Regions from separate parts of the Pseudoalteromonas qingdaonensis genome, predicted to be linked through region 2. Evidence: predicted binding sites of a transcription regulator. Region 2 holds the regulator's gene; the other holds the start of a gene.

Region 1 (16,314 bases), on a different contig from region 2:
AAGAAGAGCATATCGAGCTTATCGCATCAGAAAACTACTGTAGCCCACGCGTACTTGAAGCCCAGGGTTCACAGCTAACTAACAAATATGCAGAAGGCTACCCAGGTAAGCGTTACTACGGTGGTTGTGAGCATGTTGACGTGGTTGAGCAACTGGCTATTGACCGTGCGAACGAGCTATTCGGCACAGATTACGCAAACGTACAGCCGCACGCGGGTTCACAAGCAAACGCCGCTGTTTTCCAAGCGCTTCTTCAGCCGCACGACACTGTACTAGGCATGAGCCTGGCACACGGTGGTCACTTGACTCACGGCGCACACGTAAACTTCTCAGGTAAAATGTACAACGCTATTCAGTACGGCCTAAATGAAGCAACTGGCGAAATCGATTACGATCAGGTTGAAGCGCTAGCGCTTGAGCACAAGCCAAAAATGATCATCGGTGGTTTCTCTGCTTACTCAGGTATCGTTGACTGGAAACGTTTCCGTGAAATCGCTGACAAAGTAGGTGCTTACCTGTTTGTTGATATGGCTCACGTTGCTGGCCTTATCGCCGCTGGCGTATACCCAAGCCCAGTACCTTACGCGCACGTGGTAACTACTACTACGCACAAGACGCTTGCTGGTCCTCGTGGTGGTCTAATCGTTTCTAACTGTGGCGACGAAGAGATCTACAAAAAGCTAAACAGCGCCGTATTCCCAGGTGGCCAGGGTGGTCCTCTATGTCACGTAATCGCTGCTAAAGCGGTTGCTTTCAAAGAAGCGCTACAGCCTGAATTTAAAGCATACCAGCAGCAGGTTGTTGCTAATGCTCAAGCCATGGTTAAAGTGCTACAAGAGCGCGGTTACAAGGTAGTTTCGGGCAAAACCGACAACCACCTGTTCCTTCTTGATTTGATCGACAAAGACATCACGGGTAAAGATGCCGATGCTGCTCTTGGTAATGCCAACATCACGGTAAACAAGAACTCGGTACCAAACGATCCGCGTTCACCGTTTGTAACTTCTGGTCTACGTCTAGGTTCTCCGGCTATCACTCGCCGTGGTTTCAAAGAAGCCGAAGCGAAAGAGCTAGCGGGCTGGATCTGTGACGTACTAGATAACATCGAAAGCACTGATGTTCAGGCACAAGTAAAAGAAAAAGTGAAAGCAATTTGCGCTAAGTTCCCTGTTTACGCATAACAGTGTCAAATAGCTATTACACAAACATTTGTGTATGATAAAGGCCGCAATTTTTGCGGCCTTTTTGTTATCTACAGGAACCCCATTCACTATGCATTGTCCTTTCTGCAGCGCTAAAGACACCAAGGTAATTGACTCACGTCTGGTCGGAGGTGGCCACCAGGTTCGTCGTCGTCGCGAATGCAATGACTGTCACGAACGTTTTACCACCTTTGAAGGGGCGGAATTAGTGATGCCGCGGGTGATCAAGCGTGATGGTTCCCGTGAGCCTTTTAATGAAGACAAGTTGCAAAATGGCCTGCACCGCGCATTAGAGCGTCGACCAGTAAAAACAGAACAAGTCGATGAAGTGGTGCATCAAATCAAATCACAAATTCGTGCCACCGGCGAGCGCGAAGTCAGCTCACAACTGATAGGCGAATGCATTATGGAAGCACTGAAGGGGCTGGATAAGGTCGCTTATGTGCGCTTTGCTTCTGTCTATCGCTCGTTTGAAGATATCCGTGAATTCGGTGAAGAAATCGCCCGCCTAGGAGACTAAGATGATCTTCAGTGCGGATGACAAGCGCTATATGCGCCGAGCCATTGAGCTGGCGTATCAAGGTCGATTCACCACCACACCCAATCCCAATGTCGGCTGTGTGCTGGTTAAAGAGGGTCAGATTATAGGTGAAGGTTTTCACCAGCAGGCCGGAACGCCACACGCCGAAGTGCATGCACTTGCGGCGGCCGGTGATAATGCCCAAGGCGCTACCGCTTATGTAACCCTTGAGCCTTGCAGCCATACCGGTCGTACCGGCCCCTGTGCCGGCGCTCTGATCAAGGCCAAGGTGGCAAAAGTCATTTGCGCCATGCAAGACCCTAATCCACAGGTCAGTGGTCGCGGCATGAAGATGCTGGCCGAGGCGGGCATAGAAGTCGCATCTGGTTTGCTTGGCGATGAAGCCGAAAAGCTAAACCTGGGCTTTTTAAAGCGCATGCGCATCGGGCGTCCTTATGTTACCTGTAAGCTCGCCGCCAGCCTGGACGGTAAAACCGCCCTGGCCAATGGTGAGAGTAAATGGATCACCGGCCCAGAAGCGCGCAAAGATGTGCAGTTATTTCGCGCCCAGCACTGCGCTATTTTAAGCGGTGCCGATACCGTGCTGGTGGATGATGCCAAGCTCAATGTGCGATTGGACGACACGCAATTGGCCGAGTATGTGCTGCCCGAGGTGCGCCAACCGCTGCGGGTGATCTTAGATAGCCGTTATCGGCTGACCCCGGATTTAGCGCTTTTTCAACAGCCCGGCGAGATATTATTAGTGCGCTCACGCACAGCCAGTGTGACGCGCAAAGAGCTTGATAAACAGCCCCTGTGGCCCAACAATGTAACCGAGTTGCTGTGCGAAGGCCTTGAAAATGGGCAGGTTAATCTTGATGCTCTGCTGGCAGAGCTGGCGCAGCGTGATATTAACTCAGTTTGGCTGGAGGCGGGGGCGACCCTGGCCGGTGCCATGGCGCAGCAGCAACTTATTGATAGCTACATTGTTTATATTGCGCCAAAATTAATGGGCAGTGATGCCAAAGGCTTGTTAACTATGGGCCCCTTTACGGCCATGACTCAAGTGCCAACCCTGCACTTTAGCGATATGACCCCGGTTGGTGAGGATATTCGCCTTACCTTAGAACAACTTAGAGTAGAATAGCCATGTTTACAGGTATTATTGAAGCAACGGGCACGCTCAGCTCCCTGACCTTGGTTGATGGCGACTTAAGCGTGCGCGTACAAAGTGACAACTTGGACATGAGTGACGTCGCGCTTGGCGACAGTATCGCTACCAATGGCGTTTGTTTGACCGTTACTGAAAAATTCAGCGATGGTTTTAGTGCCGATGTCTCTAAAGAGACCTTGTCACTGACGCGCTTTGCGCATTATCAGCGCGGCCAGCGAGTCAATTTAGAAAAGGCTCTGCAGCCGATTTCACGCCTAGGCGGGCACCTGGTTTCCGGCCATGTGGATGGCATTGCCGAGGTGGTAAAAGTCAGCCCTAATGCCCGCGCCATCGACTATTGGCTAGCGGCGCCGGAAGCGCTGATGAAATATATTCCCTACAAGGGCTCGGTGTGCATCGACGGCGCCAGTTTGACCGTTAATGAAATCGACGGCAACCAGTTTAAATTAACCATAGTGCCGCACACGCTGGCACAAACCACGATCGCCGAATTTCAGGTTGGCACCTTGGTCAATCTCGAGGTCGATCAAATAGCGCGTTACTTGGAGCGCCTAATTCAAGGGGCGCAAGCTCCAAAAGCAGAATCAACAGTAACCGAAAGCCTGCTGGTGCAGGCCGGATTTATCAAATAACACATAGTGGGCAAGATATGAGTTTGAATAGCGCAGCGGAGATCATCGAAGACATTAAAAATGGCAAAATGGTCATCTTGATGGACGACGAAGATCGTGAAAATGAAGGCGACCTGATTATTGCCGCCGAGCACATCAGTGCTGATGCAATTAACTTTATGGCGACCTATGGCCGTGGCCTGATCTGCTTAACGCTGACACAAGAGCGTTGTGAGCAATTGGCACTGCCGCTGATGGTGAAAAACAATGGCGCCCAGTTCTCGACCAACTTCACCATGTCTATTGAGGCCGCCAAGGGCGTAACCACAGGTATTTCTGCCGCCGACCGTGCGCGCACTGTGCAGGCCGCCGTGGCCAAAGGTGCGGTAGCTGAGGATATCGTTCAGCCTGGGCATATTTTCCCGATTATGGCCCAGCCAGGTGGCGTTTTAACTCGAGCCGGTCATACAGAAGCAGGTTGTGACCTAGCCCGTTTGGCCGGTCTTGAGCCGTCGTCTGTGATTGTCGAAATCCTGAACCCGGATGGCACCATGGCCCGTCGCCCAGAGCTGGAAGTGTTTGCCAAGGAGCACGGTATTAAGATGGGCACCATTGCCGATCTTATCGAGTACCGTAACCTTAATGAAACCACCATTGAGAAGGTTGCCCAGTGCAAGCTGCCGACCGAGCATGGCGAGTTCGAGCTGGTAACATACAAAGACACCATAGATGGTCAGCTTCACTATGCCATGGTGAAGGGTGAAATTAACGACCCAACTTTAGTGCGTGTGCACTTGCAAAGTACCTTTAACGACATTCTGCTCTCCGATCGCGGCGCCGAACGCAGCTGGACGCTTTCTAAGGCCATGGATTACATTGCCAAAAATGAAGGGGTTCTGGTTATTCTTGGTAAACAAGAGTGCAGCGAAGATATCGAAGCCATGGTCAAGGCGTTTGCAATGGAAGATGAAGGTCAGCAGGCCAATTATCGTAAGTTCCAGGGCACCTCGCGTACCGTGGGCATTGGCTCACAAATCCTTGCCGATTTGGGCATTACCAAGATGCGCCTGATGAGCATGCCGAAGAAGTATCACGCGCTGTCGGGTTTCCACCTTGAAGTGGTTGATTACGTACAGCCAGAATAAGCAGCTATTTTTTTTCAGTTATGGTATGATGCGCGGCAATTTTGCGATACCCCTAATTCGCCCCGCATCACGCGTTGGCAATATCAATAAAGGTTTATAAATGAAAATTATTGAAGGTAACAAGTTTGCACCGGGCAAAAAATTTGCCATCGTGATTTCACGTTTTAATGACTTCATTGGCAGCAGCCTACTTGATGGCGCGGTGGATGAGTTAAAGCGCACTGGCAACGTCAGTGACGACGACATCACAGTAGTTTACGTACCGGGCGCCGTTGAGTTACCACTTGTGGCTAAGCGTCTTGCCGCTAAAGGCGAGCACGATGCCATTATCGCCCTTGGCGTTATTATTCGTGGCGGCACACCGCATTTCGATCTGGTTGCCGGTGAGTCGAACAAGGGTCTGGCACAAGTATCGCTAGAATATGATGTACCGGTTGCTTTTGGTGTATTAACCACGGAAAGCATAGAGCAAGCCATTGAGCGTGCAGGTACAAAAATGGGCAACAAGGGTGGCGAAGCTGCACTAAGTGCCCTAGAAATGGTTAATGTTTTAGACAAAATTTAAGGGTTCACAGTGAAACCAGCAGCTAGACGCAAAGCGCGCGTATTGGCCCTACAGGCCGTTTACTCTTGGCAAATGAGTGGCAATGCCATTGCCGACATTGAGCAGAATATGTTGATTGAGAACGACATATCTAAGGTTGATGTAGAGTATTTTAAAGATCTCGCTCGTGGCGTGGCCGTTAACTTTAAACAGTTGGACACCATTTTGGCTCCGCACTTAACGCGTCCTTACGAAGACATCGACATGGTTGAGAAAGCCATTCTGCGTCTAAGCGCGTATGAGTTAAAGTTCCGTGAAGACGTACCTTACAAGGTAGCGATTAACGAAGGCATTGAATTGGCAAAAACTTTTGGTGCCGAAGACAGTCATAAATTCGTTAATGGTGTGCTGGATAAGGCGGTCAAGGAACTGCGTAGCTAAGCACCTGACAACAAGGAGAGCCGGCTCAGGCCGGCTTTTTTGTGTATGCAAGAATTTGAATTAATTAATCGCTACTTTAAAGGCCGTGGCATCAGTCGTCGCGACGTTAACCTGGGTATTGGCGATGACTGTGCGCTAGTCACAGTGCCGCAAAACAGCCAGTTGGCGGTCACCACAGATACTATGGTGTGTGGCGTGCATTTCTTTGAAGATATGTCACCACGTGCCTTGGGGCATAGAGCCATCGCCGTAAACCTGAGCGACTTGGCGGCCATGGGCGCCGAGCCGGCCTGGGTGTCGGTGGCCTTAACCTTGCCTCATGCCGATGTGCAATGGCTGGAAGAATTTACTGCAGGCATGCATGAAATTGCCGAGTATTTTAATGTCCAGATCATAGGTGGCGATACCACTCAAGGGCCGCTTACGGTAACTGTTTGTGCCAAGGGCACTGTGCCCGAAGGAAAGGCCATTACCCGCAGTGGTGCCAAGACCGGCGACTGGATTTATGTTACAGGCCCGCTTGGGGATGCCGGATTAGCGGTGGAAGCGCGCAAGCAACACCTGGATATCGACCCAGAGTGGCTGAAAAAATTAACTCATAAGCTTGAATACCCGACGCCGCGCGTTGCCGCAGGGCAGGTGCTGCGCGGTTATGCCAGCGCCGCCATCGACATCTCAGATGGTTTATTGGCGGACTTAGAGCACATTCTTGAGATGTCTCAGGTCGGCGCCACCATACAGGCCGATAAAATCCCTACCACAGAGGCGTTCCGCCAAAGTATCGAGGGCGAAGCTAAATGGCCGTATATTCTTGCCTATGGCGACGATTACGAGCTTTTGTACACTGTGCCTGAAAACCACAAGGCCATGTTGGATAACAAGCTTAACCAGTACGGCATTGATGCCGTGTGTATCGGTCAGATCCGTGGTGGCGAAGGCAAGATCGACGTATTCGATGGTGAGCACAAGCTGGATATCAGCGCCATGGGATTTGAACATTTTGCCGAGGATGAAGCATGTTAAGCATGACTAGCAATACCTTTAATCTGCGCCGCGGCCATCAGTTCTTTGGCCTTGGCTTTGGCCTGGGTTTAAGCCCTAAGGCGCCGGGCACAGTGGGCACCTTTGCCGCCTTGCCTTTTATCTTTATGACCATGAGTTATCCCCTGTGGCTGCAACTGGTGTTTGCCTTGGTGATTTCTGTATTTGGTATTTGGGCCTGTGGCAAAACTGCCGATGATTTGGGCGTACACGACCACCCGGCTATTGTCTGGGATGAGGTGGCCGGTTTTTATATCACCATGATAGGTGCGGCGCTTAATTGGCAAACGCTTTTGGTTGGCTTCTTATTATTCCGCTTCTTCGATATCGCCAAACCAGGACCGATACGCATGCTGGATAAACGCCTACACGGTGGACTGGGCATTATGGCCGATGATATTTTGGCCGGGATCTGCTCTCTAATTTGCCTACAGGCGTTAATTAAAGTAGGTTATTTGCCTGGACTATAAGTTTTGAACATGGGTGTGACATTGCTGCGGTTTTTACAGTCACTTTTGCTGCTGGCGGCGACGCTAATAACATCAACGGCCTCGGCATCTATTACCGATTATGTAGTCAAACAATGGAACACCCGAAATGGCTTGCCTTCGCAATCCTTAAAGAGTGTAACCCAGGACAACCAGGGTTATATCTGGGTCGGCACCCAATTCGGTCTCAGTCGCTTTGATGGCGAACATTTCACCAATTTTAACCAGCAAAACAGTAACTTCCTAAGCAGCAATGCCATTAACAAGCTGCTGATAGATCAAGAAGGCCTGTTGTGGATCGGCACCAAAAAAGGGGTTTCCGTGCTCGACCCCGATTCCATGAACTATTTTCAGTTCGGCATCAGTGGTCCGGTGCGCGATATCCTACAAGACGAGAAGGGCAATATCTGGGTTGCCGCCAGCGAGCTTTTTTATATCGAACGCAACCAAATTGCCTTTCACCTAGACGAAGAGCAGCGCCGCAGTAGCGGTCGTATGCAAAGCCGCTTAACCGCCATTAACCAGATCTCCGTCAGCAAGATGGCGCTGGCACCACAAGGTGTTTGGCTGGTCAGTGAAAACCACCTTTTGCGCCTGACCAATATGTCGTCGTCATCTTCCAGACTGCGCTTAAAAATCACCGCCCGGGTGACCTTACCCGAGCGCCTGGCGCAAACCATAATTCATGATTTAGCCTGGCTTGAAGGCACCCTTTATCTGGCCTCCGAGCTCGGCGCCTATTTCCTTGATATAGACGATGAATTACGTCCCTTTGCCTTGCCAAATGCAAGTAATGCCGCCGTTTATAAGTTTATGGGTGACTCCGATGGGGCGCTGTGGATTTCGACCTATGGCCGCCTTTTGCATCGTGATAAGTCCAAAGAATGGCAGTGGGTGGAGCCGGCAGCACTGGATCAAAGTATCTGGTTTTCAGACATGTACCGTGACGACCAAAACAATATTTGGCTTGCCAGTTTCAGCGAAGGTTTGTGGCTGGCACATGCCGGACGGGTAGAGCGCCATAATGCTTTATCAAGCATGACCGAAGCCGTGATGGCACTGACCCTCTCTCCTAAGGGGCAACTTTGGGTTGCCAACCGCTCTGGCGTGGGTTATTTCGATCAGGACAATAACTTCATTAATCGTATTCCTCGCGCCAAGCTAAGACGCAGCGCAGTGCATGATTTGCATTTTGTCGGTGAGCGCCTCTATATCGCAACCGACCGTGGTGTACTCTATTTTGAAAATGAAGAGCTCTTTAATATAGAAGCCCGCGAGCTGCGCCTTAACCCTGTGTTTGCCATTAGTGAGGCCAGCGCCGGTGGGCTCTGGTTTGGCACAGGTCGCGGCATGTATCGTCTGGGTTATAAGGGGCTGACTCCCTTTAACTATAATGCGGTGCTCGACAGTAAATTTATTACCTTTGTCGTCGATAAGGGCAAATATGGCCTGATCGGCACCAGCCAGGGCGGTTATATCTTCTCCGACAAGGGCATAGAGCGTGCCGGCGATAACACCGCCCTTGAAAGCGCCTATGTCACCAGCATTTTGGAAATAGACGGGGTGGGCACTTTAGTTGGTTCACTCAATGATGGTCTTTTCTATCGCAGTACCAAGGGGCGTTGGCATCAGCTTGATGTTTCTAACGGTCTGCCTTATGGCTCCATCTTTAGTTTGCATTATGACAAAGACCTGCAGCGGGTCTGGGTAAGCACTATGAAGGGCGTGTACCGCATGCCGGTGGAACAATTCTCCGATGAAATCGGCAACTTGCAAGTGGAGCAGGTGATCTCCTCCTATGACCGCCAATTAGACGGTAAGGCCAGCCAGTGCTGTGCTGGTTTAGGTCATGATGCGGTTGCCGATAATGGCAGCTCCATCTGGTACCCCAGTTTGCAGGGGGTGGTGGAAATTCCCAAAAGCGTGCAGCTGTTTGGCCAAGACGCCTTAGCTCCTCAGGTGGAAAGCATAGCCACGCCGCGCCGCACTCTATACACGGGCGCTTTGGGTAAAAAGCCTGTGCTTGATACCGATGAGCGCGATTTGACCATCAGCTATACCGCCATCGACTTTTATGCCCCGGCGGAAGTGGAGTTTCGCTATCGCTTACAGGGCTTGGATAGTGACTGGCGCTATGCCAACAATCGCCGCGAGGCCATCTATACCAATTTACCACCCGGGCCTTTTGTCTTTAAACTGGAAGCCAAGCGCACCAGTGGCAATTGGCAAGAGGCCAGCAGCGCCGAGTACGCCTTTACCGTGCCGCGTCGCTTTGATGAAACCATTTATTTTCGCTTACTGATCGTTTCTTGCTTCTTCTTTATTTTGTATCTGTTGTTGTGGGTTTTCAGGGCGCAGGAGCGACGTAAACAGGCGGCGTTGGAAAGCTTGGTGGAAGAGCGCACCCTGGAGCTGCGTGATGCTAATGATAAGCTCAATCAGGTTAACTCCCAGTTGAAGCTGGTGAGCCACTCCGACGAGCTGACCGGGCTGCGCAGCCGCCGTTTCTTATTCGACCAGCTGCCCAAGGATATAGAGCACTATCAGCGTAACGCCGAATCCTTGCAAAAACAGGGCCGTGCCTTAGTGCTGGTTATTGTCAATATCGACAACTTCTCGCGTATCAATGATGCCTATGGGCCACTGAGCGGCGATACTTGTTTGCAGCAAATGGCGACCCTGCTTAACTCCTGCACTCAAGGCTCGGATTATGTGGCACGCTGGAGTGGTGATGAATTCCTCATATTGCTGCGCGACTTTGAGCTCGATCAGGTTAATTTGTTTGTCCGAAACCTCTGTAAGTCCATCGCCAACAAGGGCTTCTTACTGCCCAATGGCAAAAAGATTAACCTTAGCGTCTCAATGGGCTGGTCCAGCTACCCCATGCCTTTATTAGGCGGTCAGGTGATCGGCTGGGAAACATCGGTAAATCTCGCTGATATCGCCCTGCATCAGGTTAAAAAGCGCGGCGGCGATGGTTGTGCGCATATTGAGTTTGATGATCAGCTTGATGCCTTCGAGTTCGAGCAAAGCGAGAATCTTGATGAGCAGATAGCCACACTGCAAAGCACTTCGCTGGCGGATATTAAGATCTGGATGCGCTAACCAGCAGATAACAGGCACAAAAAAAGGAGCGATATCGCTCCTTTTTGCTTTTCGGTTTTGGTATTAAGCCATCCAAGCCTTAACTTGTCGCTCGATACCAGCGCTATCCAGGCCAAGCTCGGCGTGCATTTCCTGCTGTGTACCGTGCTTGATAAAGATATCTGGCAGGCCTAGGTGCATTACCGGCTTAAGCTGCTTGCTTTGTGCCAGATATTCGCTCACCGCTGAGCCTGCACCACCGGCGATCACATTGTCTTCCAAGGTCACTAGGTGCTCATGGGTAGCGGCTAATTCATCGATCAGCGCCGTATCTAATGGCTTAACAAAACGCATATCTACCAAGGAGGCATCCAGTGCTTCTGCGGCTGGCTCGGCGTATTCGAGTAGGGTACCGAATGACAGTATGGCCACACCTTTACCTTGACGAAGCACACGGCCTTTACCTATTTCAAGCTGCTGCATTTGTGCATCGAATGCACCTTCACCGGCACTGCCACGGGGGTAGCGCACCGCTGCAGGCTTATCCAGCTTATGGCCGGTGTAAAGCATATTACGGCATTCGTTGGCATTGGCCGGAGCCATGATCACCATATTGGGAATGCAGCGCAAGAAGCTTAAATCATAGGTGCCCTGGTGAGTTTCACCATCGGCGCCAACTACACCAGCACGGTCGATAGCAAATAACACAGGTAATTCTTGCAGGGCAACATCGTGGATCAGCTGATCATAGGCGCGCTGTAAGAAGGACGAATAAATCGCCACCACGGGATTTAACTGCTCGCAGGCAAAACCGGCGGCTAAGGTCACAGCATGCTGCTCGGCAATGGCCACATCAAAATACTGCTCTGGATATTCTTTAGAGAAGCGCACCATGCCAGAGCCTTCGCGCATGGCCGGAGTAATGGCCATCAGGCGGCTGTCTTGTGCGGCCATATCGCATAACCAGTCACCAAACACCTTGGAAAAGGTCGGCGCGCCTGGTTTTGACTTGGGTAACTTGCTTTCGCTTGGATCGAACTTAGGCACAGCATGATAACCGATAGGATCGGCTTCGGCTGGCTTATAACCCTTACCTTTTTGCGTTTTCACGTGCAGTAGCTGTGGGCCCTTAAGGTTACGCATATTACGCAGGGTATCGACCAGCATATTAACGTCGTGACCATCAATGGGGCCGATGTAATTAAAGCCCAGCTCCTCGAAAAAGGTGCCAGGGATCACCATGCCTTTAAGGTGCTCTTCCATACGGCTGGCCAGCTCTTTGACTGGCGGCAGGCCGGAGAGCAGCTTTTTGCCGCCTTCACGAATATTGGTGTAAAAGCTGCCGGAAAGAATACGAGCGAAGTGGTTATTCAGGGCACCGACGTTTTCCGAGATAGACATCTCGTTATCGTTTAAAATCACCAGCATATCCGACTTCACATCACCAGCGTGGTTCATGGCTTCGAAGGCCATACCTGCGGTAATGGCACCATCGCCGATCACGGCTACGGTTTTACGTCCTTTACCTTCTTTTTGCGCCGCAATAGACATGCCTAACGCCGCAGAAATCGAGGTACTTGAGTGACCAACACTAAAGGTGTCGTACTCGCTTTCACCACGGTAAGGGAAAGGATGCAGGCCATCTTTTTGGCGGATGCTGTGCATTTGCTCGCGACGACCTGTGATCAGCTTATGCGGATAGGCCTGGTGGCCCACATCCCAGATCAAGCGGTCGAATGGCGTGTTATAGACATAATGCAACGCCACAGTCAGCTCCACCGTGCCTAAACCTGAGGCAAAATGGCCACTGCTTTGTGATACGGAGTTCAGTAGGTAGTCCCGCAATTCATAGCTAAACGCGCCTAGCTTATCTTGAGCCAGGTCGCGCAGTTGTGCAGGTTCATCGACCTGATTTAAAAGGGGATACTTGCTGCTATCCAAATTCATGCGTTTTATTATCCTTCACTGCGATGGCCTGAGTATATCAAAATGGGCACGGCCATCTGTAGTAATTTTTAATGATCTCGGGCGATGATGTACTGCGCCAGTTGCGCCAACATATTGGTGTCATAGGGCAGGTTGTCGAGAGCAGCAATGGCCTCGTCATAGAGCTGCTGTAGTTTGGCTTTGGCGCCATCTAAGCCAAGCAGAGCTGGGTAGGTGGCTTTACTGGCGGCCTCATCCGAGCCCTGCGGTTTGCCCAAGGTCTGGGTGTCGCCTTCTATATCTAAAATATCGTCCTGTACCTGGAATGCCAGGCCGATGGCCTTGCCGTATTTTTGCAGTGCCGCTTGCGTATCGCTGTCGCCCTTAGGGGCACATAAATAGCCAAGCTCGATGGCGCAGCTTAGGAGCGCACCGGTTTTGGCATTATGTATCTGCTCAAGCTCGCTTAAACTGATGTCTTTTCCGGTGGCGGCTATGTCCAGAGCCTGACCGCCGACCATGCCGAGCAAACCAGACGCTCGGCTTAGGCTTTGTACCAGACGGATTTGCGCGCTGGCGTCAATGTTAAAGTCGTTAGCGCTTAGTAATTCAAAAGCTATGCTCTGCAGTGCATCGCCGGCCAAAATAGCATGGGCTTCATCATAGGCAATATGGCAGGTTGGGCGACCGCGGCGTAATTCATCATCGTCCATGGCTGGCAAGTCATCATGCACAAGGGAATAGCTGTGAATACACTCGATGGCCGCGGCGGCCTTATCGAGGTCGCCCTTGTTGGCGCCTAGCATGGTGCCTACGCAATAAACCAAAAACGGGCGCAGTCGTTTACCGCCATTTTGTACGCTGTACTGGCTGGCCGCGAGGATCCTTGGTTGAGCATCTTGCTGGCTGTGGAAATAGCTTTCCAGGGTGTGCACTAGGTCTTGCTGTGCTTGCGCTAAGGCTTGTTTTAATTCCACAGTGGCTATTACTCTTGAGGGTCCATAGGCGTTAGTTCAGCATCGAGATCATTGCTCATCAGCATGCTTACTTTTTGCTGCGCATGATCCAGTTTTTGCGCCGAGGCATTGGCTAGGCTGATACCGCGTTCAAACTGCTTTAAAGAATGCTCCAACGGCATATCGCCTTGTTCCATCTCAGTGACAATTTGGCTCAGTTCGTTGATTGCGTCCTCAAAGGTGAGGTTTTCTGGTTTTTTTTGGGCCATTGCCTGCGCTCTCGTTACTGAATTGCTAAGAGCGCCAATTCTAGGAGGATTCGGTGACCAGGTCAAAGGCGGTGATGATTTTCGCCCCTTCTTATGCGCATAATTTTAAAATAAAAGGGTTAAGTATTTGCGCTGGTTGCCGATAGCTTAAGAGTATTTATAATAGCGGCAAATTTTTAGCACCCGAGCCGAGCTCAAAGAGGTGTGAAATGAAGTAACTGTGGGTGGAGGACATGTGGATTTAGCAACCATTATTGGTATTCTCGGGGCGATAGGCTTTGTAGTTATGTCTATGGTACTTGGTGGCGATGTAAGTATGTTTTACAACACCCCCTCGGTACTGATCGTTTTTGGTGGCTCGCTGTTTATTGTTCTTGCTAATTACACCATGGGGCAGTTCTTTTCCATCGGCAAGGTGGCCGGAAAGGCCTTTATGTTTAAGATAGAGTCGCCGGACGAGCTGATCGAAAAAGCCGTTGAACTGGCGGACTCGGCTCGTAAAGGTGGCTTTTTGGCGCTCGAAGAAGCACAGATCAGCAATAAGTTTATGCGCAAGGGCATCGACATGTTGGTCGATGGTCACGATGCCGATGTGGTGCGTGCAACCTTACAAAAAGATATTATGCTGACCTCGGCGCGCCATCAGCAGGGCGCCGGTTTATTTAAAGCGCTCGGCGATATTGCCCCTGCTATGGGCATGATAGGAACACTTATCGGCTTGGTGGCCATGCTCTCAAATATGGATGACCCCAAAGCCATTGGCCCGGCCATGGCGGTGGCCTTGTTAACGACCTTGTATGGTGCCTTTTTAGCCAATGTGATCGCCATTCCCATTCAGTCAAAACTGGAGCTGCGTAAAGACGAAGAAGAGCTTAATCAGCGCCTGATCCTTGATGCCATTCTAGGTATTCAAGACGGTCAAAACCCCAAGGTGATCGAGGGCATTTTAAAGAATTACCTTGCCGAGTCTAAGCGCCAGCTAGATACCGAGGATTGAGCGAGCAATGAGTATGTCCGACGAACAAGCATGTAAATGTCCTCCCCCTGGATTACCTCAGTGGATGGGGACTTTTGCCGATCTTATGTCGTTGTTGATGTGTTTCTTCGTGCTGCTGTTAGCCTTTTCGGAAATGGATGTTCTCAAGTTTAAGCAAATTGCTGGCTCGATGAAGTTTGCCTTCGGGGTGCAAAACAAGCTGGAAGTAAAAGATATTCCTAAGGGCACCAGTGTGATCGCCATGGAGTTTAAGCCCGGGCGACCAGAGCCTACGCCCATTGAAACCATTCAGCAGCAAACCACGGAAATGACCCAGCAGATGTTGGAGTTTCAGGCTGGAGATGAAGACTCGGCCGGTGGTCGCCAGGAGCAAAAAGGCGATCAGCGTGGCGGTGAGTCTGCCAGCACAGAGGAGCTACAAGAGCAGCTTCAAGCCATTGCCGCGGCGGATCAAGAAAGAGTTAACGAGCTGGTGAAGAAAATAGCCCAGCAGCTGGAGCAACAGATCATTGATGGTGCCATAGAGCTGGAATCTCTGGGTCAACAGATCATCATACGTATTCGTGAAAATGGTTCCTTCCCATCCGGCAGCGCGTTTTTACAGCCGAAGTTTAAGCCCATAGTGCAGGACATTGCCCGCTTGCTAAAAGATGTGCCTGGGGAGATCACCGTCTCTGGTCATACCGATGATTTTCAGGTCGCTAATGAGCTCTATACCAATAATTGGGATCTTAGTGCCAAGCGTGCCGTTGCCGTTGCCAGTGAGATGCAAAAAGTAGCAGGCTTTGATAAAAACCGCATGGTGGTGGTCGGCCATGCTGATACTCGGCCCTTAGTACCTAATGAAAGCGATGACGACCGTAAGCGCAATCGTCGGGTGGAAATCTCCATTATGCAGGGTAAAGCGAAAGAATCGGATCCAATTGAAGTAGTTCAGTAGAAATAAAAACCATGAGGGTGCGCTAATAAGTAGGCACCCGTCCTTAATATTCTTTCATCAAAAGTAAAAATGCACTACACTCTTCTTTACTGTATGGATGAACAGTTGTTGTGCTATGAAGCTATATATTGCTGAAAAACCTTCCCTTGGGCGTGCCATTGCTGCCGCTTTACCTAAACCCCATAACAAAAAAGACGGCTATATCGAGCTGGGCAACGGCGATTGTGTAACCTGGTGTATCGGTCATCTATTGGAGCAGGCAGAGCCCGATGACTATGATGCCGCTTATAAAAAGTGGCAAGTACAGCATCTACCCATAGTGCCACAGCAGTGGCAACTTAAAGCTAAAAGCAAAACCCGCAAACAACTTACCTTGGTTAAAAAGCTGATCAAGCAAGCATCGCAAATTGTTCATGCCGGTGACCCGGATAGGGAAGGGCAACTTTTAGTCGATGAGGTGATCTCCCAAGCCAATTTGAGCGCGGCTAAAAAGCAAAGTATTCAGCGATTACTGATCAGCGACTTAAACCTACCCGCGGTGAAAAAAGCCCTTGGACAATTGCGGGCCAATGCGGAGTTTATTCCGCTCAGCGTCTCGGCTTTGGCGCGCTCCCGTGCCGACTGGCTGTTTGGTATGAACCTAACCCGCGCTTATACCCTGGCCGGGCAAAAAGGGGGGTATCAAGGTGTGCTCTCGGTTGGTCGGGTGCAAACGCCCATCCTTGGCCTGGTGGTAGCACGGGATAAAGAAATTAAAGAGTTTGTTAGCAAGCCCTTCTATGAGGTAGAAGCCCTGATGCGCACTCAAGAGCAACAAGGCTTTACCTTAAAGTGGCAACCCAGCGAAGCCTGCCAACCTTATCAGGACGAGCAGGGTCGGGTATTAGTTAAGGCCCTGGCCGACAACGTTGTTTCCCGTATCAAGGGGCAGCATGGATTGATCACCCAGGTCAAAAGGGCAGAAAAACAAGAGCTG
Region 2 (14,224 bases):
CATGCAAGCGCGTCACACGCAGCCATAAAATCAGCACGCCCACAGCCAGTAGCAAGATCAGGCTGGCACCTATAAGCATGGAGGTAGTCAGTTCGTTCATTACTTAAAGGTTACTCAGCTCATCCCACTCATCATCATTGAGTAGTTTATTTAAATCAACCAAGATCAATAGCTCACCATCGCGATTGGAAACACCTTGAATAAACTTGGCGCTTTCATCGGTGCCAATACTAGGCGCACTGTCGATGTCGGAGCTGCGCAGATAAACCACCTCGGCCACCGAGTCCACCAAGATACCTATCACCTGCTTTTCCGCCTCGATAATCACTATACGTGACTGCTCCGTCACCTCAGCATCCATCAGGCCGAAACGGGCGCGGGTGTCTATCACTGTAACCACATTACCGCGCAGATTAATAATACCGAGCACATAATTGGGCGCCCCGGGCACGGGAGCAATATCGGTATAACGCAGCACTTCTTGCACCTGCATTACATTGATACCATAAGTTTCGTCCTGCAATCGGAAGGTCACCCATTGCAAAACCTCATCACTGCTATCCACATCATGTGCAGAGACTTGTCGCTGTTCGCTCATATTTGGCTCCATTGATACTTTTATTGCGCCTGGCTATCGAGTCCCTGCTCCAGCAGCAGCTGTAAGTTTTCGACATCGATTAAAGCACACATTTTTTCTTTTATAACGCCGGCCAACCAAGGTCTTTTACCATGACTTTGCCGCCATTTTACGTCTTCGCTTTTTAGCGTGACATTGTTGATCAGGGTTTCAGCGCTCAGACCCCACTGGGATTCTCCGAGCATAATCACGTACTTGTAGTTTAAAGCCTGCTGCAATTGTTTGTCATATTTTTCTGGCATTACCCAAAGAGCCGTATCCACCACATTGATTTTCTCATCTCGGTTAAGCATCACGCCGCTAAACCAATCGGGTTTGCCGAACAATTGATTAAGCTCGCTGCGCTGATGAATGCCGCCGAGGGATTTTAGCGGTACCGCTAGGGTTAAACCGGCCACCTCGAAAAATAAGGCCTGGAACTCGCCCTGCATATACTGCTCGCGCGCCGCCTGCGGTGCTCGCAATGGCGTTTGCTCGGTGTTATCTGCCTCTGGCTTTACTGGTGGCTCTGCTGCTGGTTTGCTCAAAACCTCAGGTGCCACCTCGGGCACGGGTAACACAGGCTCGACCGGGGTTGGCTCGACAACCGGCACAGGCGTCAATTCCTGCACCTGCTCTTGTCGGGGCTCCTGCTGCAGCGCCTGTGGCTCTGCTTGCTCTTGGGGTTGCGATCTCAGTTCCACCTGCGCCAATAATTGCGCCACGGCACTCATGGCCAGCTCTTCTTGTGCCATAGGTGACAAGGGATGATGAGCTGCGGGCTTGACTACTTGCTTGACTATTTGCGGCTGCGGCTCCAGCTCTTTCTCTTGCGGCTCTGCGAAGACATCTTCCTGTAACAGGGCGTCGAGATATTGGCGCATAACCTTGTCATTCATACCGCTCATGCTTGCTCTTCCCGCTGTTGTAGGTAATCAAGCAGATGACGATAGGCCTGTACGCCGCGAGCTTTACTTGAGTGCTTACTGGGCACCTGCTGCGCCAAACTGGCGTCGCGGAATTTTGTGTCTATGGGGATCACCCCGGGCCAGACATTGTCGCCATAGCTGGCGAGCAACTGTTTGTAGGCCACCAAAGACGCCTTGGTGCGCTTATCAAACATGGTTGCCACAACTGTATACTTGTAAGCATTGCCGCAGGCAGTGCCATCGCCCTTAGGGGCAGCACTGATTTGCATCAGCTCCATGGTGCGCATCATGCGCTCTAAGCCCTTAAGGGCCAAAAACTCGGTTTGCACCGGCACTAAAACATGGTCGCTGGCGGCTAAGGCATTGACCATCAAGACCCCAAGTACAGGGGGACAATCTAAAATGGCATAATCATAATCATCGCTTATCTTCGCCAGCACCTTTTTAAGGATCAGCCCCATACCGCTTTGTGTACCCATGCTTCTGTCCAAAGTAGCAATGGCCATGGTTGCCGGCAGAATATCGATATTCTCCACTGCGGATGGGCATAAGGCTTGCAGGATTTCTTCCCTTTGCATTTCCCTGCCACGGGAAAAGACATCATAAGCACTGACTTCAATGCGCTCCGAGTCAATGCCAAAATAATAGGTCAAAGAAGCATGTGGGTCGGTGTCGATAAGCAATACCCGCTTACCCTGCTCCGCCAGCAAACCGGCCAAGGCCACCGAGGTAGTGGTTTTACCTACACCGCCTTTTTGGTTCGCCACAGTCCAAACTTTCATTGTCCGTTATCCTCGCTGCGCGTGGTAATGCGAATGCCGCCATGAGGCAGCTGTATTATTTTTATGCTGTTATCCTGCCCCGGCCTTTGTACCTCCTGCGCTTGCGGCTCTTCGCTGGAGTCATGGCTCTTAGGCGCAGCCATTGCTGAAACCTCGGGCATTGGCAAGGCATATTTAGAAATGGCGATCACCACCTTACGGTTTTGTGCCCGCCCTTGCGCACTGCCGTTATCGGCAAAGGGACTGTATTGGCCATAGCCCTCAAGGGCCATTCGCTCGGGAGCTATCTGCTCCTGCTGCAACTGCTTAACCACGGCCGCGGCACGGGCCGCCGACAGCTGCCAGTTGGAACTAAATAATTCGTTGTTAATAGCCAGATCGTCTGTGTAGCCGCGAATGCGCAGGTAATTGCGCTGCGTTGCCAGCACCTGGGCAATGCGCGCTATTACCGCCTCGGCCTGATTTGTGACTGTGGCGCTGGCACTGGCAAATACCATGGCGGAATTCATTTCTATGCTAAGCCAGTCTTGATCTAACTGTAACTGAGCATCGCCCTGGCGTATCTCTTTAAGCAAGGTGTTGGTGAGCTCATCGACCAGGCTCTCTAAGGGTTCACCCAGTTGCTGCTTGGGCAGCTGAGTCACATCACCCTGCTCAGGTAAAAGCTGGGTGCTGGCCTGGTGCTCCTTTTGCAGGCTTTGACCATGTAAGAGCGCCTCATTGGGCGCTAAGGGCTGGGTCAGTAAACCTTGGGCTCCGGCGCCAGTATCATCGCTGGCGGGGGCATGGGTGGCCTTGGTGAAGATCTGCTCCAGAGATTGCGAGAACACCTTGAACTGCTCATCTTTATGATTAATGGCAATGGCGTAGAGCACCACAAACAAGGCAAACATTATGGTCATATAGTCGGCATAAGACACCAACCACCTATGGGTATGTTGTGATGCTTTGGCTTGGGCTCGACGGTGGCGCAGACGCATAAGGCTAGTATCCTGAACTCACATGACGCTCGGCGATATAGGCCTCTAGCTTTAACTCGATATTGGCTGGCGTTTCCCCGGTTTGCATAGCCACTATACCCTCGGCAATAAGCTCGTGATAAAGCATCTTTTCTTCAATCACCTGCTTGAGCTTATTGGCAACCGGCAATAACAGCAGATTAGCCAGGCCAACACCGTAAATGGTGGCCAAAAACGCGGTAGCAACACCGGCACCTAGCTGCTGTGGCTCGGTGATATAGGCCATGGCCTGAATTAAGCCCAGCACGGCGCCCAATATGCCTATGGTTGGCGCATAACCGCCCATGGCCTCATACACCCTGGCGGCATCAAGCAAGCGTTCGCGCTCCAGCGTCAGTTCAATATCCAGGGTATCGCGTAAACGCTGCTCCTGGGTGCCGTCAATCAACAGGCTTAAGCCCTTAGCCGCGTATGGGTCTTGGGTTGTTAGCGCATATTCTTCCAGCGCCAAATAACCTTTTTGTCTGGCGGTGCTGGTCCATTCCTTAACCTGCTCTATACCCGCTTCCATATCGTAGCTTGGCGGTGTAAACACCCATTTAAAGATTTCCAGCGACTTTTTAAAGGTCGGCAGCTGAGATTGCAGCATCACCGCACCCAAGGTGCCACCGAGCACTATGATCAGCGCCGGCACATTGATAAGGGCGCTGACCACGCCACCTTCCAGGCTGTAGCCCAAGGCGATGGCGCCAAGAGCAAGAATAAGACCGATCAGGGAGAGCTTATCCATGGCCTACCTCCTTGATTAAATGGCTGGCAACATCTTCTAGCGCTAACTGATGATCATGCAAACCGGCACTGACTACGGCCTGCGGCATGCCATAGACCACACAAGAGCGCTCATCCTGAGCCCACACCCTGGCGCCGTACTGCTTTAACATACGCGCCCCTTCACGACCATCGGCACCCATGCCGGTCAGCACTATAGCTAATACATCACCGCCAAACTTCTTGGCACTGCTGGCAAAGGTAACATCAACGCTAGGTTTATAGGTGATCCTCGGGTTGTCATCGGTAAACACCTTAAGTTTTGCCGTAGTGGCGCGAGGGTCTAGCATCATTTGTTGGCCACCGGGGGCCAAATAGGCGGTGCCGGGTTTTAAGGTATCGCCCTGCTCGGCCTCTTTCACGTCAATCTTACAAAGATTATTTAAGCGCTGAGCAAAAGCCGGGGTAAAGGCCGAGGGCATATGCTGTACCAGTAAAATAGGCAGCGGAAAGTTTCGGGGTAACTGGGTTAAAATGCTTTGCAGTGCAACCGGACCGCCGGTTGAAGTGCCTATCACCACTAAGCGATAATTTTTTCCCGATGCCCGAAAACCATTCACTCTAGGACTTGGGCTAGCGCTAACGCTTGGCTCAGTTTGAGTTCTGGATTGAGTAAACTGACTTTGCGGTGCACGAACGGGACGCGCATTGTTAAGGGCTGCTGTAGACCCAGGTGCAGTTGTTGGCGTCGCCATGGCTGGACGGCGCCAACTCATTAAACGACGGCGCCCTAATTCTTTGACCTTGCGCTGCAGTATAGCCACGGCGTCATCGTTATTGCGGGCTATGTCTTCGAATTTTTTCGGCAAGAAATCAAGTGCCCCGGCGTCCAGAGCATCCAAGGTGGCACCGGCTCCTTCCCGGGTTAAAGACGAGAACATCAAAATAGGCGTGGGTGTCTTGGCCATGATCTGCTTCACCGCCGAGATCCCATCAAGCACCGGCATTTCCACATCCATGGTGATCACATCCGGGCGCAAGGCCGCAGCTTTGGCCACCGCATCGGCACCATTAACGGCCGTGTCTATTACATCGATATCGCTATCGGCAGCAAGAATTTCGCTAACACGACGGCGAAAGAAACTCGAATCATCAACAATCAGAACTTTTACAGGCATGGGGCAGTCACCTAGTTCACGCTGGAGCGGCCAGCATAATGTTTTAACATGCTCGGCACATCGAGGATAAGAGCAATGCCACCGTCGGAGGTAATGGTTGCGCCGGCCATGCCGGGCGTCCCTTGTAACAAGGCATCAAGGGGCTTGATCACCACCTCTTCCTGACCAATCAGGGAGTCCACTACAAAGCCCACCTGCTGGGTACCAATTTGTACTATTACCACATGCCCCTTGGCCTTGCGCTGGGTTCTATCGGCGCCCTTCACCAGCCAATGCTCCAAATAAAACAAGGGTAAGGCTTTATTGCGCACGATAATGGTCAGCTGGCCATCGACCACATTGGTCTTGGTTAAATCCAGGTGGAAAATTTCGTTCACCGCCGCAAGCGGCAAGGCAAAGGTTTGCTCGCCCACCACCACCATCAGGGTTGGCAAAATAGCCAGGGTCAGGGGTACCTTAATGTCTAAGCGAGTACCCACACCCAATTGCGATTCGATATTAATGCTGCCGTTAAGCTGGCTTATCTTGGTTTTCACCACATCCATGCCAACGCCGCGTCCGGAAATATCTGAGATTTGTTCCTTAGTAGAAAAACCCGGCGCAAAAATCAGGTTATAGGCCTCGTTATCACTTAAACGGGCAGCCTGATCGGCATCCAATACGCCCTTATTGATGGCGATATTTTTCAGTTTTTCCGCGTCCATTCCGGCGCCATCATCTTGAATGCTCAAAAGAATATGGTCGCCTTCCTGGGAGGCAGAGAGCTTCACCAAACCGGTGCGGGATTTACCCGCCTGCTCGCGCACATCGGGCATTTCTATGCCGTGATCAACTGAGTTGCGCACCAGGTGCACCAAGGGATCGGCTAGGGCTTCGACTAGGTTCTTATCGAGATCCGTGTCTTCCCCTTCCAATACCAGGGAAATGTCTTTTTGCAGACTGCGTGCCAGATCACGTACCACCCGAGGGAAGCGTCCAAAGACCTTTTTAATCGGCTGCATGCGAGTGGCCATCACCGCCCCCTGCAGATCCGCGGTGACCACATCCAGGTTGGCAATGGCCTTACCCATTTCCTCACTGTTGCTGCTGTTGGCCAAAGTCAATAAACGGTTACGTACCAGCACCAGCTCACCAACCATGTTCATGATCTGATCCAAACGCTTGGTGTCGACCCTTAGCGTGGTCTCAGCGGCTGGCGCCGCAGGGGCTTTAGCGGCGGGCTTATCCGCCGACTGCGCAAGCGGTTTTGCTGTCGCCGCGACAGGTGCCGGTGTAGATGTAGGTGTAGCAGCAGATGCCACCTTGGGCTCAGCCGGGCTACTCGCAACCGGAGCTGGGTTTGCCAAAGCTGTGGGGCCATTGCCTTTACCGTGAAGCTCATCGAGTAAGGCATCGAATTCGTCTTCGCTGATTTCCTCATCATCACTGTTGCTGGCGGTATAAGTCTCGTCCGGCGCTGTTTCTATATCAGCTGCGCTCGTTGTCGGACTAAGCGTGCCAAAGTTGCCGGGGCCGTGCAATTCATCGAGCAAGGCATCAAATTCATCGTCGGTAATATCGTCATCGCTTGCGTCGATAGTCGCTGCGTTATCCACCGACTCCTCATTACCCGGACCTTTCCCTACTCCATGCAGCTCATCAAGCAAGGCATCAAATTCGTCTTCGCTGATTTCATCTATGCCTGCGCCGGACTCATCCATAAAGGTCATGGCGGCATCTTCAACCGCTACCGGCTCGGGCTCTACTGCTGGCTCAACAACGGGCGCTGGCGTAGTAAGGGCTTCATCGGCGGTTTCAGGTTCACTCAGCTGATGCAAAACAGCCAAGAGCTCTGGGTTTGCGGGTTCGGGTTGCTCGCGCTGCTGAATTTGCGCAAACATCTCGTTAATGGTGTCCAGCGCTTGCAAGATCACATCCATCAGCTCGGCACTGACGCGACGCTGTCCCTGACGCAGGATATCGAAGACGTTTTCAGCACCATGGCAGGCATCAACCAGCTCATTCATGGCCAGGAAGCCAGCGCCGCCTTTCACCGTGTGAAAACCACGGAAGATGGCATTAAGTAGATCCTTGTCTTCGGGATTATTTTCCAGCTCCACCAATTGCTCAGACAGCTGCTCTAATATTTCACCCGCTTCGACAAGAAAGTCCTGCAAAATATCTTCATCTACTTCAAAGCTCATGCAAGCGCACTCCTGTTAGAATCCCAGACTCGACAATAAATCGTCGACCTCGTCCTGGCTTGACACCACATCATCACGAGATTCTTTATCAATAATGGGCCCTTCCGGGCCTTCGCCGTTGACCTTACTGGCCACTTGTTCTTTTTCTAATAGCTCGGACTCTTCACCACCGAATACGGTCAATAGGTGGATCAAACTCTCTTCCACTTCACGCACCAATTCGATAATTCTGCGGATCACCTGACCGGTCAAGTCCTGATAGTCCTGCGCCATCAACACATTGTTGAGTAAGTCGTGCAGCTCCAAGGTGCTGCTCTGAGAGCGATCCATAAAACCGTCAAGCTGATGACACAGTTGCTTAAACTCGCCTAGCTGCAGGTCGCGGCGCATCAACTTATCCCAATTGGGTTTGATCTGATGCAGATCAGTGGACAAACGCTCGGCAATGGGCAGGCTGGCCTCCACCGCATCCATGGTTTTATTCGCCGCCTGCTCGGTCATTTCCATAACATAATTGAGACGCTGTTTGGCATCTGGAATAGCTTCGTTGGTCAGGTCTGAAAGACGCGTATCCAGCTGGAAATTCTTCAACGATTCATGCAGTTGACGTGTGAGTTTTCCCACCTCGGCAAACAGCTCGGATTGCTCCTTCGAAGCCGCATCCAAGATCAACTGGTCGGCTTTTTCCTGCTCGCCCTGTTCCAAAAACACCACAAGCTGCTTGGCCTGCTCCAGGGTAATATGAGGTGCAGCGGACGCTGACATAACCCTCTCCTTCTTAATTAACCTAAGCGCTCAAACACTTTTTCCAGCTTGGTTTTCAAGGTCGCGGCGGTGAAAGGCTTAACTATATAACCATTCACACCGGCCTGGGCGGCGGCAATAATTTGTTCTTTTTTGGCCTCGGCGGTCACCATTAATACGGGTAGGTGTTTTAGTCGCTCGTCGGCGCGAATGGCGCGCAACAGGTCAATACCTTGCATGCCCGGCATGTTCCAGTCGGTAACCACAAAATCAAAGTCCTGATTTTGCAGCATGGGCAAGGCCGTAATGCCGTCATCCGCCTCTAGCACATTGGTGAAGCCTAAATCACGCAAGAGATTTTTAATGATTCTTCTCATGGTGGAAAAGTCGTCAACCACAAGGATTTTCATGTTCTTATCCAAAGTATCCTCCGTAAACCCGCTTTACTTTATTAATTGATCCAATCATTGATCTTGGCTCTAAGCCTGATCATTGCCTGACTATGTATCTGGCTCACACGCGATTCACTGACCGCGAGTATGTGCCCAATTTCTTTTAAATTCATTTCATCGTTGTAGTACAAGGACAGCACCAGAGCATCGCGCTCGGGCAAAGACTTGATAGCCTTAACCAAGGCGGCATTAAATCTTTCGTTATGCATGCTGGCAAAGGGTCGGTTGACCTGCTCCGGCTCATGCTCACAAGCGCCGATAACGTCTTCATCAACGCCGAGATCTTCTATGCCAATGACCTTGGCACAGTTCACATCGTTTAAAATCGAATGATATTCTTCAAGTGAAATTTCAAGCCGTTGCGCAACTTCTATATCCTTGGGTTCGCGCCCCAAGGTTCGCTCCAAATCATGGATGGCCTGTGCTATGGCGCGACTATGGCGGTGCAAGGAGCGCGGTGCCCAATCGCCGCGGCGAATTTCATCAAGCATGGCGCCACGAATACGAATACCGGCAAAGGTTTCAAAGCTGGCGCCCTTAGTGGCATCGAAATTTCGTGATGCTTCGATAAGCCCTATCATGCCCGATTGGATAAGATCATCCAGCTGCACACTGGCCGGCAAACGCGCCAACAAATGGCAGGCGATACGCTTAACCAAAGCCGCATGGCGCTCCACAAGAGAGCCTAATTGCTGTTGCTGTTGATACCCTGCGACTTTGTTCATAGCCGTCCTATACCGTTAGCGGCCTACGAGCTTTTCAATAAAGAATTCTAGATGTCCCGAAGGGTGATTCGGCAACGGCCACTGGGTGGCCTTGTTGGCGAGGTTCTTCAGCGACACAGATGCCGGAGAGTTGGGGAATAAATCGACCACGGCCTTTTGTCGGCGCGTGGCTTTACGCATGTTCTCGTCATAAGGCACAGCGGCAACCAGCTCAAGCGAGACATCGAGAAAACGGTCGGTAACCTTGGAAAGCTTGGCGAATAGGTCCTGGCCCTCGCGCAGACTGCGCACCATGCTGGCAACGATTTTAAATTTGTAAACGCCATGCTCGCGGCTAAGTACTTTGATCAGAGCATAGGCATCGGTGATCGATGTGGGTTCATCACATACCACCACTACCACATCTTGTGAGGCGCGGGAAAAACTTAGCACCATATCGGAAATACCGGCGGCGGTATCGACAATCAGCACGTCATATTCACTATCGAGTTCGCTAAAGGCGCGAATTAGGCCCGCATGTTCGCTAGGGCTCAACTCAACCATGCTCTGGGCGCCCGAAGAAGCGGGAGCGATACGAATGCCTGCGGGACCTTCCACCAGAATATCGCGCAGATGGCATTCGCCATTGAGCACATGAGAGAGGTTTTTTTCCACTCGTAAACCAAGCATTACGTCGCAGTTGGCCAGACCCAGGTCGGCATCAAGTACCAAAACCCGTTTGCCTAGCTGACCCATGGCAATGGCCATGTTCAAGGAAACATTGGTTTTGCCTACACCGCCTTTGCCGCCGGTTACGGCGATCACTTTCACGCCTTGACTATTATTATTCATTCTGCGAAGACCGCTTGCCTGATCCAAGATGGTGTTAATCATACATTCCTACTGCTGGTGACGCTAGCGTCTGACGCCCCGCTGGAGCTGATGTTGCTTGCGCTTTTTGGCGTTTTATAAACAATTGCTCAGCCTTTCTCACCATTTTTTCCGAGTTTGCCACCCGGATATCTTCTGGCACACGCTGACCGTTGGTAAGATACCCTATTGGCAGGCGATTTTGAATCGCCACACTAATAATCTCACCCAAACTTAGACTTTCATCAAGCTTTGTGAAAATACAGCCGCTTAGGTCTACCATTTGGAAGTGTTTTATGGCTTCTTGTAATACTTCGCGCTGGGCCGTGGCACTGAGCACCAAATAGCTGCGGATCTCCACAGCGGCACTGCGCATCAGGGTATTTAACTGCTCAGTTAAACGCATATCGCGCTGGCTCATACCTGCGGTGTCAATGAGCACCAAGCGCTTATTACGCAACTGAAATAAGGTATCGGCTAATTCGCTGGCATCTTTAACCTGCTTCACCGGACAACCGATAATACGGCCATAGGTTGCCAGTTGCTCAAAAGCACCAATACGGTAGGTGTCTGTAGTGATCAAGGCCACCTGATCGGCACCGTATTTTTGCGCCCCCAGGGCGGCCAGCTTAGCTACTGTCGTGGTTTTACCCACACCGGTCGGACCTACTAAGGCATAAACGCCACCATGGCGTAAAATTTCGTTGCCCGTGGTGTGCATATGCTTGTGCGTCATTTCCATTACGCTCTGCCAGGCTTGCTGACGGGAAACGTCATCAGGCACATAACGCACTAACTGCTCTGCCACCTTGGTATCAATCCCCATGCCTTGTAAGCGTTCGATAAAGCAGGCGCGGGTTGGGTCACGGCGGGCGCGGTCTTGCGAGAGCAAGCCCGATACCTGGTGTTCCAGCAATTGGCGAATGGCATTCATTTCATCGCGCATGGCGGTAATTTCATCCTGCTCGGCAGAAGTGCTTTGCGCGAGCTCATCCAGGTCATCGCCGTCCAGATCATCACCCAGCTGCTGGGTAGACATTCTAGGCTCGGGACGTGGCGTATGGGATTGCACTCGCGGTTGTTCTTGCGGTTGGAAACGCGACTCTGTCGCACCATAGCCTGCGGCATGTTGAGGCGTTCCTTGCTGTGCTGACTGATGCAAATCGATACCAGACTGCGAAAACATATCTGCTAGGACAGCATTTTTCGGCTGTGGATTTTGACGCTCTAACAGGGCCTGTAAAGAATCCGCCACGGGTGTGCGCTCACGCTCTTGTTGGCCATGCACTCGGGCACTGTGATTATAAGGCTGTAGTATACGCGGCTGTGGACTTGCCTGCTGGGCTTGCGTGCTAGGTGCAACGGCACTTGGCTGGGCAGCAGTCGCATTAGGGCGCTCATGATCGATTGCGGCAACGATTTCCACCCCATCGGCGAGCTTTTTATTCGACATGATCACCGCGTCGGCACCGAGTTCGTCCTTTACTTCTTTTAATGCGCTGCGCATGTCTTTAGCAAAAAAGCGTTTAATTTTCATAAGTTCACCCTTTAAGCAACGGCCAGGCCATTGGTTTATTGCTGTCCTACGGAGCTGACTATCTTAATTTGACGCTCATCGGGGACTTCCTGATAAGACATCACCCTAAGGCCGGGAATGGTGTATTTAACAAAGCGTGATAACACCGTTCGCAGCATGCCTGAGGTCAATAAGATGGAAGGTTCACCAGCCATTTCTTGGTTTTGGTGGGCTTCACTGAGCGAGGCTTGTAATCGCTCGGCTAGGCCAGGTTCGATACCGGCCCCTTCATCTCCTGCGTTCTGAAGTGACTGATGCAACATCTGTTCCAACTCAGGCGCCAATGTTATGACAGGAATTTCCGGGCTTGCGCCCACTGCGTCTTGCACTATTAAACGGCGCAGAGAAATACGTACCGCTGCGGTTAATACATCTGGGTCCTGGCTACGCGGGCCGTACTCCACCAGGGTCTGCACTATGGTGCGCATATCGCGAATGGCGACCCCTTCGTTAAGCAGGTTTTGCAGCACTTTCACCACTGTCGTCAAGGGCAGCACCTCGGGCACCAGGCCCTCCACCAAACGCGGATGACTCTTGGCCAGCATATCGAGCAGGCTCTGTACTTCTTCGTGACCAAGCAGCAGCGCAGCATTGTTAGTGAGCAACTGGCTGATATGGGTGGCAACCACGGTAGCGGCATCCACCACCGTATAACCTAAGGATTGGGCTTCGTCTTTTAGTTCTGGCTTTATCCACACCGCATCCAGACCAAAGGCCGGATCCTTAGTAGCAATGCCGTTAACCGGGCCAAATACCTGACCCGGATTAATGGCCAGCTCGGCGCCGCTGCTGAGCTCGCCATCGCCGCTGGACACCCCCATCAGGGTAATGCGGTAAGCATTGGGGTCGAGCTCTAAATTATCGCGAATATGCACAGGTGGCACCAAAAAGCCAAACTCTTGCGAGAGCTTTTTACGCACCCCTTTAATACGGCTTAGCAGCTCGCCACCTTGAGCCTGATCAACTAGGGGAATTAAGCGATAGCCCACTTCCAGACCGATCACGTCCACCTGCTGTACATCATCCCAGCCCAGCTCTTTGGGCTCATCGCGGGTCGCTACTTGGGTGCCAGCGCCCTGCGTCGCCTGCTGTTGCTCTTGCAACTCGGCCTCGCGCGCCTGTTTTTGTGATAAATAAGCAATAAAGCCCAGTAAGGCACCCAGACCCAAAAAGGCCAAATGCGGCATGCCCGGCACTAGACCCATGGTGACCAAGATACCGCAGGCTATCCACAGGGCTTTATCATTGCCCAGCTGGTTTTTGACCTGCTCGCCCATGTTGTGGGTTTCATTTTGTCGCGTCACCACTATGGCGGTGCCAATAGATAGCAATAAGGAAGGCAACTGAGCGACCAGGCCATCCCCTATAGTCAGCAGGGTATAAACCTCCATGGCCTGACCAAAGCTAAGATCATGCTGGATCATGCCGACGAACAAGCCGCCAACTATGTTGATGATAAGAATAACGATACCGGCGATGGCATCGCCTTTTACAAACTTACTTGCACCGTCCATAGAGCCGTAGAAATCCGCCTCACGGGTCACTTCTTCACGGCGCTCACGGGCTTGCTCGGCGCTGATAAAGCCGGCATTTAAATCCGCGTCTATGGCCATTTGCTTACCCGGCATGGCGTCCAAGGTAAAGCGCGCCGACACCTCGGAGATGCGCCCGGCACCCTTGGTGATCACCACAAAGTTGATGATAATAAGAATTAAAAAGACCACTAAACCGACCGCATAGTTACCGCCGATCACCACAGAGCCAAAGGCTTCAATCACCTTACCGGCGGCATCACCACCTTGGTGACCTTCGAGCAGCACCACCCGAGTACTGGCGACATTCAGGGCCAAACGCATTATGGTGGCGACCAAGAGCACCGCCGGAAACATACCAAAATCCAGGGGTTTTAAGGTATAAACGGTTACCAGCAGCACCACCAGGGCCAAGGCGATATTAAAGGAAAAGAGAATATCGAGCAGAAACGGCGGCATGGGCAAAACCACCATGGCCAGCGCGGCCAGCACCAATAAAGGCGTCCCTACGCCCTTGGCATATTCTTTTTTATCGCGATTAAGCTGGGTTAAAACGGCCTTAAAATCCATAAATGCGCACAGCAATAAATTGACACTGAGGGCATTAAAGCAAGGAGCAGGCCAGCTTTAAAAGTTATGCTTTAGCGGCGCTAATTCTACCTAGCTCTGCTTAATATTGATAATCATCTGGGATGGGTAAGTGCTCGCTCAGCTTGGTCGGCCTGCGGCCACGGCCCTTTTGGAAGCGCTTTAACTGATAAACATAGGCCAGCACCTGAGCCACGGCAGTAAAGAGTTGCTCCGGCACCTGCTCGCCCACTTCCGTGGTATGAAACAGCGCCCGGGTCAGCACAGGTGACTCCACCAGAGGCACATCGTTACCCTGAGCCACCTTACGAATTTGCATCGCCAGCTCATCGCCGCCCTTGGC

What was found. The regulator FliA, encoded in region 2, starts transcription of late flagellar genes. The targets are predictions, from matches to a motif close to CTAAAGNTNNNNNNNNNNNNGCCGATA.
Region 1: the regulator FliA is predicted to act here: its motif matches at 13,520-13,546, upstream of pomA (flagellar motor protein PomA).

The regions. Positions count from the first base shown of each region.
Region 1 covers NZ_JBCGCU010000001.1:4,122-20,435, reverse strand. The annotation lists gene glyA (serine hydroxymethyltransferase) at 1-1,181, shown strand, start outside; gene nrdR (transcriptional regulator NrdR) at 1,273-1,722, shown strand; gene ribD (bifunctional diaminohydroxyphosphoribosylaminopyrimidine deaminase/5-amino-6-(5-phosphoribosylamino)uracil reductase RibD) at 1,724-2,869, shown strand; gene WCN91_RS00080 (riboflavin synthase) at 2,872-3,528, shown strand; gene ribBA (bifunctional 3,4-dihydroxy-2-butanone-4-phosphate synthase/GTP cyclohydrolase II) at 3,546-4,652, shown strand; gene ribH (6,7-dimethyl-8-ribityllumazine synthase) at 4,753-5,217, shown strand; gene nusB (transcription antitermination factor NusB) at 5,227-5,637, shown strand; gene thiL (thiamine-phosphate kinase) at 5,683-6,660, shown strand; gene WCN91_RS00055 (phosphatidylglycerophosphatase A family protein) at 6,663-7,148, shown strand; gene WCN91_RS00050 (diguanylate cyclase domain-containing protein) at 7,170-10,271, shown strand; gene dxs (1-deoxy-D-xylulose-5-phosphate synthase) at 10,335-12,197, opposite strand; gene ispA ((2E,6E)-farnesyl diphosphate synthase) at 12,266-13,153, opposite strand; gene WCN91_RS00035 (exodeoxyribonuclease VII small subunit) at 13,162-13,401, opposite strand; gene pomA (flagellar motor protein PomA) at 13,637-14,398, shown strand; gene WCN91_RS00025 (flagellar motor protein MotB) at 14,412-15,338, shown strand; gene WCN91_RS00020 (DNA topoisomerase III) at 15,454-16,314, shown strand, end outside.
Region 2 covers NZ_JBCGCU010000007.1:22,870-37,093, reverse strand. The annotation lists gene WCN91_RS07850 (DUF2802 domain-containing protein) at 1-100, opposite strand, end outside; gene WCN91_RS07845 (chemotaxis protein CheW) at 104-598, opposite strand; gene WCN91_RS07840 (chemotaxis protein CheW) at 619-1,524, opposite strand; gene WCN91_RS07835 (ParA family protein) at 1,521-2,327, opposite strand; gene WCN91_RS07830 (OmpA family protein) at 2,324-3,307, opposite strand; gene WCN91_RS07825 (flagellar motor protein) at 3,312-4,076, opposite strand; gene WCN91_RS07820 (protein-glutamate methylesterase/protein-glutamine glutaminase) at 4,069-5,232, opposite strand; gene WCN91_RS07815 (chemotaxis protein CheA) at 5,244-7,415, opposite strand; gene WCN91_RS07810 (protein phosphatase CheZ) at 7,431-8,180, opposite strand; gene cheY (chemotaxis response regulator CheY) at 8,198-8,581, opposite strand; gene WCN91_RS07800 (RNA polymerase sigma factor FliA) at 8,611-9,336, opposite strand; gene WCN91_RS07795 (MinD/ParA family protein) at 9,352-10,209, opposite strand; gene flhF (flagellar biosynthesis GTPase FlhF) at 10,202-11,722, opposite strand; gene flhA (flagellar biosynthesis protein FlhA) at 11,758-13,863, opposite strand; gene flhB (flagellar biosynthesis protein FlhB) at 13,964-14,224, opposite strand, start outside.